3 regions of the Clostridium malenominatum genome follow, and region 1 is predicted to be linked to each of the others. Evidence: riboswitches for the same ligand, from Rfam matches in the RefSeq annotation. Region 1 holds a riboswitch; each other region holds the start of a gene.
The links. Region 1 has a riboswitch for cyclic di-GMP ahead of ABDZ69_RS12780 (DUF5667 domain-containing protein). Riboswitches for the same ligand answer to the same signal wherever they lie in the genome.

Region 1 (5,480 bases):
TTTAAGGGGAATTCTCCTGTAATGACTTTAATAAGGGAGTATGAAAAGGCTTTAGAAGATGAAAATGCTAAGGATAACCTTATTACAAGCCTTACAAGTAAAATGGATAGCATGAATGCCTGGAGCATAGAAAGTGAAGCTAAAGCTGTGCTAACTAAACTAGGTATAACGAATTTTAATGCAAAAGTTGGAACTTTATCTGGAGGGCAGAGAAAGAGAATAGCCCTAGCGTCATCACTAATTACTCCTTGTGAGCTATTAATTTTAGACGAACCAACAAATCATCTAGATAATGAAACCATTGATTGGTTAGAAGAGTATATAAATAAAAGAAGAGGAGCTCTTCTTATGGTTACTCATGATAGATATTTTTTGGACAGAGTTGTAAATAAAATTGTAGAAATAGATAAAGGTAATCTTTATACCTATAATGGTAATTATGAAAACTTTGTTCAAAAGAAATTAGAAAGAGAAGATATGTCAAGAGCTACTGAGGAAAAAAGGCAAAACTTATTAAGAAAAGAACTGGCTTGGATAAAAAGAGGAGCAAAGGCTAGAAGTACTAAACAGAAGGCAAGAATTGATCGTTTTGAAAAATTGCAGGATGCAGCTGTAGATTTAACTGAAGAAAAGATTCAAATTTCTGTAGGTGGAAGCTATTTAGGTAAAAAAGTTATAGAAATTAATAATATAAATAAATCTTATGAAGATAGAAAACTCATAGAGGATTTTAGTTATATATTTACTAGAACTGATAGAATTGGAATTATAGGGCCTAATGGTATGGGTAAATCAACTTTAATTAATATAATTTGTAATAAAATTAAGCCAGACAGCGGGGAGATTGAAGTTGGAGAAACAGTGAGAATAGGACTATTTTCTCAGGAAACCAACCATATGGATGAAAATTTAAGAGTTATTGAGTATATAAAAGAAGGTGGAGAAGTTTTAACCACAAAGGAAGGACTTAAAATAAGTGCCTCTCAAATGCTAGAAACCTTTTTATTCACTCCCTCAATGCAGTGGACTCCTATTTCTAAGCTTTCAGGGGGAGAGAGAAGAAGATTGTACCTATTAAGAGTTCTTATGGAAGCTCCTAATGTATTGTTTTTAGATGAACCTACAAATGACTTGGATATTCAAACCTTAACAATATTAGAAGACTACCTTGACAATTTTCCAGGAGCAGTTATGGCGGTTTCTCATGATAGATATTTTTTAGATAGAATGGCAGAAAAAATATTCTCCTTTGAAGGATATGGAAAAATAGTTCAATATACAGGAAACTATTCTGATTTCAAAGAAAGTAACAATAATGTTCCAGTAGTTGAAGTAGAAGATAAAGTTAAAAGTATTAATATAGAAAGAAAAAAAGATAAAGCTTTAAAATTTTCTTATAAGGAACAGAGAGAATATGATGAAATTGATGATGTGATTGCTACAATTGAATTAAAATTAGAGGAAATTGAAAGTGAAATCACAAATTCCTCTACTAATTATAGCTTATTACAAGAACTATTAGAGAAAAAAGAAGAATTAGAAAAACAATTAGAAGAAAAGATGGAAAGATGGGTTTATTTAAATGAAATAGCTGAAAAGATTCTTCAAGAAAAGAGTGATAATTTCGATAAAAAATAATATTAAATTATTATTGTAGACATGTAATAACAAAAAAGTTATAATTAAATTAAATATAGAATTAAAATCCGACAAAGGCAAACTTAGGGAAACTTAAGGACGCAAAGCTAAAGGGGCTAAGACTATGTATAGTTATGCCAGCCAGTTGCCGAAGAGAGTCAATACCACAAGTGTGTTAAAGCTGCTCTTTTGAGCGGCTTTTTATCTCTTCCATTCTTTTATTTTTACTATGGATTTTAGTTCACCAAAAATAAAAAGAATAATAGGAGGTATTTAGAATGAAGAAACTTATTGTTTCAATTACCATGGCTAGTTTATTGTCATTTAACACAGTAGCTCATGCTGCTACAGAGGGTGTACAAGTAAATCCAGGAGTAACACCTGATAGTATTTTTTATACTGTTGACAAGTTATTCGAAGATTTGCAATTATCCCTAGCATCTAATACAGAAAAAGAGGCAGAGCTTTTATTAAAATTTGCAAAAGAGCGTCTTGCTGAAGCTAAAGAAATGACTGCTCAAGAAAAGAGCGAATTTGTACAAGCTGCTATTGAAGATTATATGAAAACAATAGGTGAGGCTCAGGAAAAAGTAACAGAAGTAATTACAAATGAAAATGTAGATGAGGAAGTAAAAGAAAAATTAAACACTGAATTAGAAGAAGGAGTTCAAATTGATGAAGAAGTCAAGGAAGAACTAAGTGATGATAAAAAAGAAGAGTTAGATGAAAAAACTGAAGAAGTGGTTTACACTGCAAAGGTTGTAAAAGATATTGATAAAACAGTTGTACAAACCCTAAGAGAACAAGGACTAGGTTTTGGACAAATAGCTAAAATTGCTTCACTATCAGAGGCTAGTGGAAAGTCAATTGATGAAATATCTGTTCTTATTACAGAAAAAGGTATGGGATTAGGAAATATTGCAAAGGAATTAGGAATTCACCCTTCTGGAAAAGGAAATTGGGTAAAAGATAAAGCTGATAAAGTAGAAGAAGATAAAGATGATGAAGAAGATGTAGATGATATAGAAAATAATGATGATGTGGAAGATACTGACGACGTAGAAGATAATGATGAGGATAAAAAAGAGCCTGTAACAGAAAATACTACATTAGTACAATTAAAGACCCAGGAAAATACCAAGTTACCAGAGGCTAAAAAGTCAGAAATTGAAAAAGAAGCAGAGAATAAAAAAAATGAACTAAAGAAAAAAGAAGAGGAAAAAAATAGAGAAGAATTAAAGAAACAAGAAGAAGCTAAAAGGGAATTGGAAAAACAACAAGTTGAATTGAAGAAAAAAGAAGAAGAAAAAGCTAAAGAGGAATTTAAGAAACAGGAAGAAATAAGAAAAGAAGAAGAAAAGAAACTTAAAGAAGAAATAAAAAATCAGGCAGAAAAGAAAGTTAAAGAAGAAAAGAAAGTTAAAGAAGAAAAGAAAGTTAAAGAAGAAAAGAAAACTAATAACTAATTTTTGTGGTTGAAGATAACCTCCGCAAAAAAAGGTTTAAGCCGTATATACCTAGTGTATATACGGCTTTTTAATTCCCTGAAAAGGATTTGTAAAGTGATTCCAATTATTATTCTTGTATATGTTTATCAATAAGAGATAAATTAATTAATTACCTACAATTTAACATTTTTTCCTGGTTATCAAAAATTCTTACAAATTTAATTGCATAGATATCACACATTAACTGATCGTTAGTACCAGATTCTCTAATAACAATATAACTAATACCAACTTCGAGAAGCACGCCTTCACGGTCGATTAGCATATTAGTTCCTATCAAAAACTCAATTTTAATATATTTTCCAATTTGCGTTTTTAGCCATCCTTGAGTATAATTTATATCTGTTTGAACAGGTGGACCTGGCTGAAGGGTAAAATCTGGACCACCAGTAGTTCCGCCAGGTGGGATAACCTCTCTAGTTTGAAGAGGATCAATATCCTCTAAATCAAAATCTTCTACGGGAATCTCATCCCACATTGGGTATTCATAATAATCATTAGGCATTCTTGTAAACAAATTATAGGCCTCCTTATAAATTATATAATAATTTTATTTGTTGACTAAGTTTGTGCATAAAGTGCTGTAGGGTTGTAAAAACAATGATTTACAACTCTTACTTGAAAACGACCACTGCCGTTACGGGGGAAAGTGTATATACAAGTTGGTATAAATGGATTAAAATACCATAAGGCAGCTCCTGTTGTAAATAGTCTATTTCCAGAAAGAGCCCAATCGGCAATTTGGTAGTGAATATCTTCTGGTGGACTTCCCCAAATAGTTTGAGGATTAGGCAAACCTCTTAAAACAGAGGTAGCACAGTCAAATTGGCCCTGTTGAAATATAACTTTTCTAATGTCACCTTGACCAAGCCTTTGATATTCACCATAAGGTACATTAACTCTATTCATAACAACAGAAGCAACAGCTTTCATCCCATTTTCGCCCTCGCCGCCAGCTTCACATTTTATAATTCTAGCAAGCAGCTCACGATCACTATAAGCCACTAATTTCATCTCCTTATTAAAGCTACTATATTATTATATTTACTTATATAGGAAAAAGTTACTAATAAATGAAAAAAACTATGATGAATTTTTCAAGTTAATATATCAAAAAACTAAAGAACCAAAAAACTAGAAAACTAAGGAAAATAAGTCTATAATTAATTAAAAAGGGGGAGATTTATATGAAGATAGCAGTTATTGCAGGTACACCTGTAGACACAAACATGGGTATAGAATTCTTAGAAGAACAGGGACATGAGGGCATGGCCTATCCTATTTCCCAAACACCAGAGGAGCAATCTCTTCTTCAGGTACTTTATGCAGATAAGCTAAGGGAAATGGTTAAGGATAGAATAAAAGATATTAAAGCAAAAGAAATAAAAAACATATTTGTTTATTGTAATTCATTGAGTGCGGCAGTGGATATGGACAGTCTAGCAAAAGAATTTAACATTAACATTATTACACCTCTTCAAGTATATAGAGAAATGGGAGAAAAGTTTAAAACTATTGGTCTTCTTGCGGCAAATAATCAAAGTACCTATGGAATTGAAAAGGTAATTCAAAGTAGTAATCCTAATGCTTATATTATAGGGGTTGGGTTACTTCCTTTAGTAAAGGCTATTGAAAGCAAAATAACTCCAAAAGAAATAATGGATACATATTCATTAGACAAAATTATAGAGTTTATGGAAAGCTTTAAATGTGAAGGGATAATCTTAGGCTGTACTCATTTTCCTTATGTTTATAAAGAGCTGAAGGAAAAGACTTCAATTCCCATAATTGACCCAGCTATGAAAATGTTAGGGAAATTGGAATTGGAATAATTATAAAATTAAGATACATAATATATTCAAAGTATAAAATGTTTGGAGGGAATACTTTGAATGAAGGATTAGTAGTTATAGTACGCTCAGTAATTAGCTTTTTTTCTTTGCTTATTTTCACAAAAATTCTTGGAAAGCAGCAGATAAGCCAATTGGCGTTTTTTGACTATGTTCTTGGTATTACTATAGGTTCCATTGCAGCTACATTAACCACAGACTTGTCTAGCAGGGCATGGCCTCATTGGGTAGGACTCATAACTTGGGCGGTTTTGAGCTATTTAATGGAGGTTATCACTATGAAGTGGATAAAGGTAGGGGAATATGTGGATGGAAAACCTACAATCGTAATAAAGAAGGGTAAGATAATGGAAGATTCTTTAAAGAAGATGAAATTTAGGGCTGCCGACCTATTAAGTCTTTTAAGGAATAAAAATGTATTTGATTTAAGTGAAATAGAATATGCAATTTTAGAAACCAATGGGGAAATATCTATAATGTTAAA
Region 2 (5,480 bases), on a different contig from region 1:
TAGTGCTAAGGTTAGCTATTGGGACTCAGAAAAGTTTGTGGAAAAGAGTGGAAAGCAAGATGGAAAGGAACTTAGCTGGTGGATTATTGCAAATAAGAGTTTATCAGAAATTGAAAATGCAACTTTGATAGATACTCTAAGTATTGGTCATGAGGTTATAGAAGATAGCTTCATTGTAAACAGGACATCAGATAATGAACCTTATAAGAACTTTAGAGTAACAATTAGTCCTAGAGATTTAGCAACAGGTACTCAGACCTTTAAACTTGAGTTTTTAGAAAAGATCGATACAATGTATAACATTTTATATCGAACAAAGATTACAACAGATGTGGATTATTCTAAGTTGTCTAATAAAGTATATTTCGAAGGTGATGGTGTATCCACAGAAAATCAGCCTTTTGAAAAAGAAATAGTTGTGAGAATCACAGATGGCTCAGGAACAGGAAGCGGTAAGCTTGGTAGCCTTAAAATAATCAAAGTTGATGGTAATGACATTGACACTAAGATAAGTGGAGTAGAATTTAAGTTGTTCGATTGGAACGGAAAACTTGTAGGAAAGGCAAAAACTGATGAAAATGGTATTCTAAATGTGCCGGGCTTAAAATTTGGCAAATATACCTTAAAAGAAACAGAACCTGTTTTAGGATATCAAATACTTGATGAAGACCAAAATATAGAAGTTGTTATAAACTCTGAAGATAAACAAGAAGTAATTGTTAAAAACTATAAGTTAGGGTCAATAACAATTATGAAGGTAGACAGCGATAACGAAACAAGAGTATTACCTGGAGCAGAATTTGAAGTTAAAGATTCTAAAGGAAAAGTAGTTGAAACTTTAACAACAGGTGCTGATGGTACAGCAAAAGTTGAGAATTTACCTTTTGGAGAATATAAGGTAGTAGAGAAGAAAGCACCTGTAGGATATAAGCTTGACACTACAGAGCACACAGTGAATGTAGACAAAGATAATAGTAAAATTCAGTTAGAATTGAAGAATACTAAAATCCCATCAACCCCATCAACCCCTTGGGAACCAGATAAACCAAAGGGTTCAATAACCATTAAAAAAGTAGATAGTAAAGATGAAACAAAGTTACTGTCTGAAGCTGTGTTTCAAGTTAAAAACTCTGAAGGTAAGATAGTGGCAACATTAAGGACAGGGGTTGATGGTATAGCCATAGCAAAAGAGTTGCAGTTTGGTGAATATAAAGTAGTAGAAATAAAAGCCCCTACAGGATATAAACTAGACACAAAGGAGATAAATCTAACTATAGGCAAAGATAAAACTTATGTTGAACTAAGAGTTGGAAATGAAAAAGAAGAGCCAACAGAACCAACAGAACCGACGGAACCAACTAAACCAGAAGATGAATTCACTGATGTTGATGATAAAATCCCATCTGGTTCAGTAGATGTACTTCCAAAGACTGGTGAAGGTAGTAATGTAGAATTTTATTTAGTAGGGTTGATACTGATATTTATTGGTGTAAGACTAAGGAGAAAGACAGCATAGTTGATTAAAGGCAGGAACGCATACCTGCCTTTTTCAGTTTTGATTAATAGATTAGGGTAGGGAAGATGGAATGAAAAGAAAAATAATTTCAACAATTATTATAGTTATAGGAGTGTTTGTAATTGCATATCCTAAAATGACAGAAGCATATGTTGATTATAAGCAACAAAAACTAATAAGAGAATGGAATGAAAGTCTATCCATTATAGATGAAGGTTCTATAAATTATCAAGATGATAATGAAATAATATTAATAGAGGAACAAAATACAGAAACTGTAGAAGATAACAAGGAAAATGAGGCTTACAAAGAGGCAGAAGAAAAAAAGAAAGAAAATGAAAGAAAACTAAGGGAAGAATATATTAAAAAGAACATGGAAGGTATGTTGATAATTAAAAAGATTAATTTGAATCTACCTATATTAAAAGGTGCTATAGAAGAAAATTTAAAAATATCCGTAGCAAGTATAGAACATACAGGAAAGGCTGGACAAGAGGGAAATTATGCTATAGCCGGCCATAGAAGCCATACTTATGGAAGAAACTTCAACAGATTAGATGAGGTAGAAATTGGAGACATAATAGAAATTGATAAAGGAGAAAGCCAATATAAATATGTAGTAGTAGAAAAACTCTATGTTAAACCAGAAGAGACTTGGGTATTAAATAGCAATAAAAAGAATAAAGAAATAACATTAGTAACTTGTCACCCAATGATTAAACCAACTCAGAGATTAATAATTAAGGGAAATATTATAGAATAAGTTATTAAAAAATTGAATATATATTGTAATTATAACATGATTATTTACTATAATCATGTTATAATTATAGTAAATATAAATATTTTATCTGGTGGCTTTTCACCGATAATGGCAAATCTAGTGAAAACTAGAGACGCAAAACTAAAGGGCCTTCCTTAGAAATAAGATGGCAGCCAGTTACCGAAGGGAGAGTTTTTTATGTTTAAACTTCGTATAACAAGTTTCTTATTAGTAGTTTTTTTATTATTACCTTCAACAGTTGTTTTTGGACAAGCGTCTCTTTCAAATATAGACAAAAGTCAGTTAAATAGTGGAATTGTTAGTGTTGATTATAAGTACCAAAAGGATGTATCAGCGAAAGTAATGATTAGCAAAGGTAATAAAAGCTATACTTATAATTTAAAATCTAACAATAGATTTCCATTACAGTTTGAAGATGGAGAGTATACAATTTCTATCTTAGAAAATGTTGCAGGGAATAAATACAAAGTAGTAAAAAAAGAAAAAGTTACTGTAAACTTAACAAATAAAAATGAAGTGTTTTTGCAATCAATTCAAATTATCAACTGGAATAAAGATATGGATCCTATTAAAAAAGCTAAGGAATTAACTAAGGATATTAAAGATGATAAGGAAAAAGTCAAAGTAATATATAATTATATTATAAATAATGTTAGCTATGATTATAATAAGGCTAAAAATCTTCCTGTAGATTATGTATCATCTATAGAAGATACAATGAAAACTTCCCTAGGAATATGTTATGATTATTCAGTTTTACTTGCAGCAATGCTAAGAAGTATAGATATTCCTACAAAGCTAATAATGGGATATAAAAACGATATTAAAGCATATCATGGATGGAATCAAGTGTATTTAAAAGATATTGGAAAATGGGTTACTATAGATACCACTTATGATTCTATTAAAAAGGGTAACAAGGAATCAGTATCAATGATAAAAAATGATAGAGATTATTTAGTAGAAAAACAATATTAAGCGCTATTAGGCAGATAGTTTAAATCAATAATTGATGATTTAAATTATCTGCCTTTTTGTTATTGACAAAAGAAAAGCAGGACGTTAAAGTTAATTTAACGATAAAATAATTTTAATGGAGGATTAGTTGTGGAGGTTGCAAAAAGGAAAAGTATATTTAAGGAGTTATTAGTTTATAAAAACTATTCTAAATTGCTTCTAGCAGATTTTATATCCAGATTTGGAGATTCTGTAGATTCAATTGCTTATGGATGGATGGTGTATTTACTAACAGGGTCAAAGTTATTGCTTGGTACCTTATTTGCGGTAAATGCCTTGCCAGGGATAATTTTCAGCCCATTTTCTGGAGTTTTGGTAGATAGACTTTCTAAAAGAAAGGTAATAATATTTGGAGATACAGCTAGAGGAATAGTAGTATTGATTACAGGAGTGATGTTTTATTATAATATTTTAAAGCCTTGGCACTTATTTGTATTTACTTTTTTTAACTCCACTTTTGAGGCCTTAACTTCACCTGCAAAGGGAGTAATAAGTACTCTAATATTGCCTAAAGATATGATATTAAGTGGAAGCTCCTTTTCAACCTCAGTAAACTCCTTTGGAGAGTTAATTGGAATGAGTTTAGCAGGAGTAATTGTAGGAACTTTTGGAATTTCTGGAGCCATAATCATTGATGCATTTACCTTTATTATATCTGGATTAATAGTGGGATTTTTAAAAATAGAAGAGGTAGTAAGCAAAGATAAAGAAGTTAACATAAAAAGTTATTTTGAAGACTTAAAAGAAGGAATTTTATATGTAAAGGGAAAAAGAATTATATTGATATATATTCTTATGGCTGCATTGGTTAACTTCTGTTTAGCGCCCCTTAATGTATTAATGCCTGCATATGTAAAGGAAGTTTTATTATCGGGTCCAGAAGTTTTAAGCATATTAGGCATAGGACTATTGCTAGGAATAACCACAGGTGGCATGGTTATATCACAAATAAGCCATAAATTTAAAAAATCTACTTTAGCAATAATGGGCTTTTTACTATTAGGAGTTAATTATTCTTTAATTAGTTTACCTGGATTTTTTAATAACCTGTTTTCTCCAATTGCGGTGGCAACCTGTGCATATTTCTTCATTGGATTTGGTGTTCCCTTAGTTTCTACCCCAGTAAGAGCGTATATACTAACAAATCCACCATCAAATATTCTAGGAAGGGTTGTATCTCTTATGAGTATGTGCACCCTTAGTGCTATACCTTTAGGGGGAGCCTTGACAGGAGTGGTATCACAATACATTTCAACGGAAGGAATGTTTTTAGCAATGGGAATATGCATAACAATTATTGCCCTAATGCCTTTATTAGATAAAGAATTTTGTAAGGAGTGAAGACATGGAAGATATAAAAATTTTAAGTACTATTGAAGAGATTAAAGCTGTATCAGATCCCTATAGAATGAAAATAATTAAATATTTTAAAGATGAAAATAGAGCCTTAACCGTTAAAGAGTTAGCTGATTCGTTGGGCGAAGTACCTGCTAAGGTGCATTATCATGTAAAAAAGCTAGAAAAAGTAGGGATATTACATTTAACTAGAACTGGAGAAATAAATGGTATAATAACAAAGTATTATGAGTTGACAGCAAAGGTTTTTGAAATAAAAAGTGAAGAAGCTAGTCCGGATATTAAAGGGATATTCTTAGATGAAACTAAGAAGTTAATAAATTCAATATACGAAGAAAGTAAAAGTATAGTTTTTAAACAACTAGATGAAGACAGAGAAGAAGATTTCCCACAAACCATAAGATTAAACTCTGTATACTTAACAGAAAAAGAGTTTAAAGAGTTTAAAGAATATGTAGATAGATTTTGTAAAAATCATATCAGTAAGAATAGGAATGCTTCAGATAAATTAGAAGAATATCACTTTTTTAGTACAATATTTAAAGTTAAAGGAGATAAAGATGACAAATAAAAATATTGATTTAGGAACAGGAAGTGTAGGAAAACTATTAGTTAAGTTAGCCCTGCCAGCCATTGTAGCTCAAATGGTTAATGTACTATATAACATAGTAGATAGAATTTTTATTGGTAGAATGGCAAATGGAGAGTTAGCTATGGCTGGGGTTGGAGTAGCTTTTCCCATAATAATGATAATATCAGCCTTTAGTTCTTTAGTGGGTATGGGTGGAGCGCCTTTAGCTGCTATAA
Region 3 (5,480 bases), on a different contig from region 1:
TCAAACATACAAGATTTACTTCCAGTTTTAGAACAAATAGTTCAACAAGGAAAGAAACTTTTAATTATAGCTGAAGATGTTGAAGGGGAAGCTCTAGCTACTTTAGTTGTAAATAAATTAAGAGGAACCTTTACTTGTGTTGCTGTTAAAGCTCCAGGATTTGGTGATAGAAGAAAAGAAATGCTTGAAGACATAGCAGTTCTAACTGGTGGAGTAGTTATCACTGAAGAATTAGGAAGAGATTTAAAAGAAGTTACATTGGAAATGTTAGGTTCAGCAGAATCTGTTAAGGTAACTAAAGAAACTACTACTATTGTTAATGGTAAAGGCGATAAAGCAGCTATTAAAGATAGAGTAAATCAAATAAAGGCTCAAGCAGAAGAAACAACTTCTGAATTTGATAAAGAAAAGTTAATGGAAAGACTTGCAAAGCTTGCAGGTGGAGTAGCAGTTGTAAAAGTAGGTGCTGCTACAGAAACTGAATTAAAGGAAAGAAAATTAAGAATAGAAGACGCTCTAGCAGCTACTAAAGCAGCTGTTGAAGAAGGAATAGTTCCAGGTGGTGGAACAGCTTACATCGGTGTAATCGAAGAAGTTGAAAAATTAACTTCAGATGTTGCAGACATAAAAGTAGGTATAAACATAATAAGAAAAGCTCTAGAAGAGCCAGTAAGACAAATTGCTCACAACGCTGGAGTAGAAGGTTCAGTTGTAATTGAAAAAGTAAGAGCTAGCGAACCAGGAGTAGGATACGATGCTTTAAATGAAAAGTATGTTAACATGATTAAAGCAGGTATCGTTGACCCAACTAAGGTTACAAGATCAGCACTTCAAAATGCTGCATCCGTTGCTGCTACATTCTTAACAACAGAAGCCGCAGTAGTAGATATTCCAGAAAAGAACAGCCCAGCTATGCCAGGACCAGGAATGGGAATGGACGGAATGTACTAAAAAATAAGGAAGGACTTCTCATAGGAGGAGCCCTTCTTTTTTATACTTCATTTATTAAAAAACTGCTGTATGTAGCTAATTTGCATTTGCTTTTTAAGGCAGAAATATCTTTAGATAAATCATATATATAGGAATAAGTATATGTTTTTCCCCATATTCCTGCTATGGATATAGAGGTTAATTTATAGTTTTCTAAAACTCCTTTTCTATTTAAACCTTCAATATAGCCCATATTCAAATGTTCTTTATTAAAAAAGTCTTTTATACCCATATCAAATTCTTGTATTATGATGTTACATAAATCTTCGCATTGTATATGAGTGCAATCTTTAATAATAACAACAAAATCATCTCCACCGATATGTCCTATAAAGCTACTTAAAGGAAAAAGGTTTTGTGTGGTGTTTTCTATTAAAGTTGAAGTAAATTTAATAACTTTATCACCATGTTCAAATCCGTATATGTCATTATATATTTTAAAATTATCTAAATCAAAATATAAAACACAGTTATTTTCTTTAGTGTTAATAATATCATTTAGATAGTCTTCAATTAATGAGTTCCCTGGAAGACCAGTTAATGGATTTAACTGTCGACAATAATTAGTTTTTAAATAAGTGGTGTGCTGCAGTAAATTCTTAATAGTAACCATACCATAATAGCATCCATCTTTAGTTATAATCACTTTGTCATATATGTTGTTTTCCTCTCTATTCATAGCCATATCACATACTTCATAAATAGAAGTATAATAATCAACAATCAACGGATTTCTATCCATTACAGAGGTTACAGCCCTTTTAGAAAATACAGAAACTCCGTATTGAGTGGATAAAATAGCATCTAAAGAATGTTTCATTATTAGCCCAATAGGTTTATTATTTGAAATAATGCAAGCACCAAAAACAATATTTTCTTCTAGGTGTTTCTTTAAAAATCCGCAAGAGGTATCTGTATTGAAGGGAGGATAATAAGAGGATATATCACCTATTATATTCCGTTTATGATAGTCAGAATAAGTTTTCTTTTCCCTAAATAATTTACTAATTAAATTTTTAATCTGCGCATCAATGTCTTGAAAACCTTCTCGAGGTTTTTCAATAAAGTAACCTTGTCCTGCAAAAACTCCCAATTCAATAAGCTCTTTAAGTTCATGCATGTTTTCAATGCCTTCTGCGATTAATTTTATATTGGTATCTTCGCAAAGGCAAACTAAAGATTTGATTAATGAACGTTTAAAGGAATCTACATGAACATTTCTAACTATATCCATATCAATTTTTATATAATTAGGTTTAGTTTCAGCTATGGTTCTTAATCCAGAATATCCAGCGCCAGTGTCATCTATAGCTATTTTAAAGCCTTGTTCAACATAATTATTTAAGGCATGCTTAAAACTTTTATAGTCATCTATAGATGTTTTCTCAGTAATCTCAAATATAATTATATTCGGAGAGATGTCATGTTTTCTTAAAAATTCTTTTGTAAATCCTTTTATAAACTTTTCATCTTTTAGAGTGTGAGGATCCACATTTAAAAATAAATAGGTATTTTTATTGATTTTACTGCTTCGTTCTATGGCTTTCACTCTACAAAGCTTTTCGATTTCCCAAAGCTTATTATACTCTTTTGCACAGCTAAACAGCTTATCAGGAGAATTTAAGGGGGAATCCTTAGGACCTCTGGACAAAGCTTCGTAGCCTAAAATACTGCCATCTTTAAGAGAAACTATGGGTTGAAATACAGTGCTTATAGCTTCATTAATTAGTATATTTTCCAGTTCGTGAAAAAAATTATTCAATATATCACCCCTATTTAACACATAGTATATCAAAGCTATGTTATAACTAAAGGCAAGTTTGTTAATTACAGGTTAATTTTACCTCTGGTCCCAGAGGTTTTTCATGTCTAGATTTGTTAATGATGTTAGTATTTTTCTTTGAGCATCGGGATAACTTTCTTCTAATTTTATAAGGATGTTTTTCATTTCTTCACGAGTAGTTTTTTTATCTACAGGGCAAAGGCTTTTAATAACGGGAAGATTATTATCTTTAACGAATTTTTCGATAAAATCCTCTCTTATGTAAACTAAAGGTCTTATTATATTAATGCCCTTATCTTTATAATGTATATTTGGGTGGAAGGTTCCAAGTTTCCCCACCTTTAAAATATTCATAAATAAAGTTTCTATAACATCATCACTATTATGACCTAAAGCTAATTTGTTAATATTGTTACTTTCGCAAATTCTAACTAAAGCGCCTTTTCTTAAGGTAGAGCAAAGGGAGCAAGGATTTTTTTCTTTTCTATCATTGAAAACTACTTCTCCAATATTAGTTTTTTCTATAATTAAAGGTATATGATTTTCTTCACAAAAGGATTTTAAGGGAGAAAGATCCATACCTAAGTCCATATCAATATTTATTCCAATTATAGAGAAATCCTTTATAGCGGTAAGTTGAATAAGCTTTAAAACGTATAATAAAAATATACTATCTTTACCACCAGAAAGGCCAACTCCAACTCTATCGCCAGGTTCTATCATGTTATAAGTGGAAATTGCTTCTCTAGCATTTTTGAGAAACATTCTATTATATTTTCGTTGAAAAATTATCATAAATTTCCTTCCTCTCGGTAAATTTTACATGTACATAATATTTATAAATGATATAATAATATAGGCAAGTTGTCCATATATTATCTATTGTTTTTACAAAATAAAGATGGTAAAATAATAATCAACTAATATTAATTATTAAGGGGAACGGAGAAGTGCATGTTGTATTTGGGCATCTTGGACATGCATGGAGTTAGTGATGCAACCTACCCTATATTCATAGTGCTATGAATATAGGTTTTTTTATAGAATTTTACATACAAAAAATAGAAGGGATGGGTAAAATATGAAAAGAACTAAAAAAGGTTTTACACTAGTAGAACTACTAGTAGTTATCGCAATCATAGCTATTCTTGCAGCGATTATAGCACCAAATGCATTTAAGGCAATAGAGAAGAGTAAGGTGGCAACAGCGGAGTCGGATTATAGAGCGGTTAAGACAGCGACGCTTAATTATTATGCGGATACAGGTAAATGGCCAGCAAGTATGGATAATTTAACTAGCGATCCACCCGTAGCTGGATGGAATGGTTCATATCTAGAAAAGTTGCCTAGTAAAAATCCTTGGGGTGGGACTTACGCTTTAGGTGCAAGTGGTAAATTTTTAAAATTAACTAATGTTCCTAAAAGTGCAGCTGAAAAAATAGATTTGGACTTAGATGGAACTGTTAGTAATGTAGGTGGAAGTGTGACATACACAACATCATATCCAACGACAGTAACAATTATTATTTCTGAATAAAGGATGGTGTTAATTATGAAAAATATTAAAAAAGGTTTTACACTAGTAGAATTACTAGTAGTTATAGCTATAATTGCAATTCTTGCAGCTATAATAGCACCAAATGCATTTAAAGCAATTGAAAAGAGTAAAGTAGCTACAGCAGAGTCAGACTATAAAGCAATTAAAACAGCAGCATTGGGTCATTATGCAGATAATGGACAATGGGCTACTACTCCAGCTACAAATGCGAATCCAGCTTTTGTAACTGATTACTTAGAAAAGTGGCCAAGTAAAAATCCTTGGGGTGGAACTTATACATTTAAAAATAATGTAGGAGTAGAGAATGATAGTTTGCCAGTAACTACTCCAGAGGTCAATAAAAACTATAAATATCTAGAATTAAATAAAGTGCCAGCAAAAGCAATACAAAGACTTGATGCTGATTTAGATGGAAATGAAAATGGAAACACTGGTATAGTTAGATATAATTCAAATTCAGACATTGTATACATCATAATCTCCGAACAATAACATTCAAAAAAGCATTAGGGCTTTAATGCTCTAATGCTTTTTTTCTCAGTTTACTAATTAATAGTTTTTTAGTTGAATAGTTCGAGATGAAATTCCTAGGGAATTTCCACTACAGCTAACAAACTAAAAAACTAATAAAAAAAGGATGGATAAAATCATGCGTTTAAAAAAACATAAAAAAGCTTTTACTCTAGTGGAGCTTCTTGTGGTAATAGCAATTATTGCAATTTTATCAGCTATTATAGCTCCAAAAGCCTTTACTGCCATAGAAAAGTCTAAGGTTAGCAGAACTATTAATGATATGAAAGTTTTTAAGACAGCGGCATTGCAATATTATGCAGATGTAGGGAGTTTTCCAGGTGATGTAAATGAAGGAAAAGATCCTGGATTTGGAATAACACCTTCTTCATTACCCAATGGATGGAACGGGCCATATTTAGATGCTCCATTAAGCAAAAAAACTGCATGGAGTGGAACTTATGATTATGAATCTTGGGCGCCAACTACAGATGGTAGTAATAATAATGCAAATGGAGTTAAGGCAGGGATATATATAACTATACATGGAGTTACGGAAAAGGGTGCAGAACAGTTGATAAAACAAAGCCCTTTTGAGGTTGCTGTAGGCAATGGTAATCCTAACGGTATACAAAGTGA

Region 2: another riboswitch for cyclic di-GMP. It lies ahead of ABDZ69_RS16615 (transglutaminase-like domain-containing protein); the one in region 1 lies ahead of ABDZ69_RS12780 (DUF5667 domain-containing protein).
Region 3: another riboswitch for cyclic di-GMP. It lies ahead of ABDZ69_RS01780 (prepilin-type N-terminal cleavage/methylation domain-containing protein); the one in region 1 lies ahead of ABDZ69_RS12780 (DUF5667 domain-containing protein).

The regions. Positions count from the first base shown of each region.
Region 1 covers NZ_BAAACF010000003.1:187,669-193,148, reverse strand. The annotation lists gene ABDZ69_RS12785 (ABC-F family ATP-binding cassette domain-containing protein) at 1-1,638, shown strand, start outside; cyclic di-GMP riboswitch class I at 1,705-1,791, shown strand; gene ABDZ69_RS12780 (DUF5667 domain-containing protein) at 1,917-3,104, shown strand; gene ABDZ69_RS12775 (hypothetical protein) at 3,256-3,663, opposite strand; gene ABDZ69_RS12770 (cell wall hydrolase) at 3,708-4,151, opposite strand; gene ABDZ69_RS12765 (aspartate/glutamate racemase family protein) at 4,334-4,978, shown strand; gene ABDZ69_RS12760 (YetF domain-containing protein) at 5,035-5,480, shown strand, end outside.
Region 2 covers NZ_BAAACF010000012.1:180,055-185,534, reverse strand. The annotation lists gene ABDZ69_RS16625 (collagen binding domain-containing protein) at 1-1,516, shown strand, start outside; gene ABDZ69_RS16620 (class D sortase) at 1,587-2,279, shown strand; cyclic di-GMP riboswitch class I at 2,380-2,464, shown strand; gene ABDZ69_RS16615 (transglutaminase-like domain-containing protein) at 2,478-3,278, shown strand; gene ABDZ69_RS16610 (MFS transporter) at 3,408-4,658, shown strand; gene ABDZ69_RS16605 (ArsR/SmtB family transcription factor) at 4,663-5,244, shown strand; gene ABDZ69_RS16600 (MATE family efflux transporter) at 5,234-5,480, shown strand, end outside.
Region 3 covers NZ_BAAACF010000001.1:347,274-352,753, forward strand. The annotation lists gene groL (chaperonin GroEL) at 1-951, shown strand, start outside; gene ABDZ69_RS01770 (GGDEF domain-containing protein) at 992-2,752, opposite strand; gene ABDZ69_RS01775 (tRNA lysidine(34) synthetase) at 2,831-3,568, opposite strand; cyclic di-GMP riboswitch class II at 3,703-3,788, shown strand; gene ABDZ69_RS01780 (prepilin-type N-terminal cleavage/methylation domain-containing protein) at 3,855-4,310, shown strand; gene ABDZ69_RS01785 (prepilin-type N-terminal cleavage/methylation domain-containing protein) at 4,326-4,823, shown strand; gene ABDZ69_RS01790 (type II secretion system protein) at 4,981-5,480, shown strand, end outside.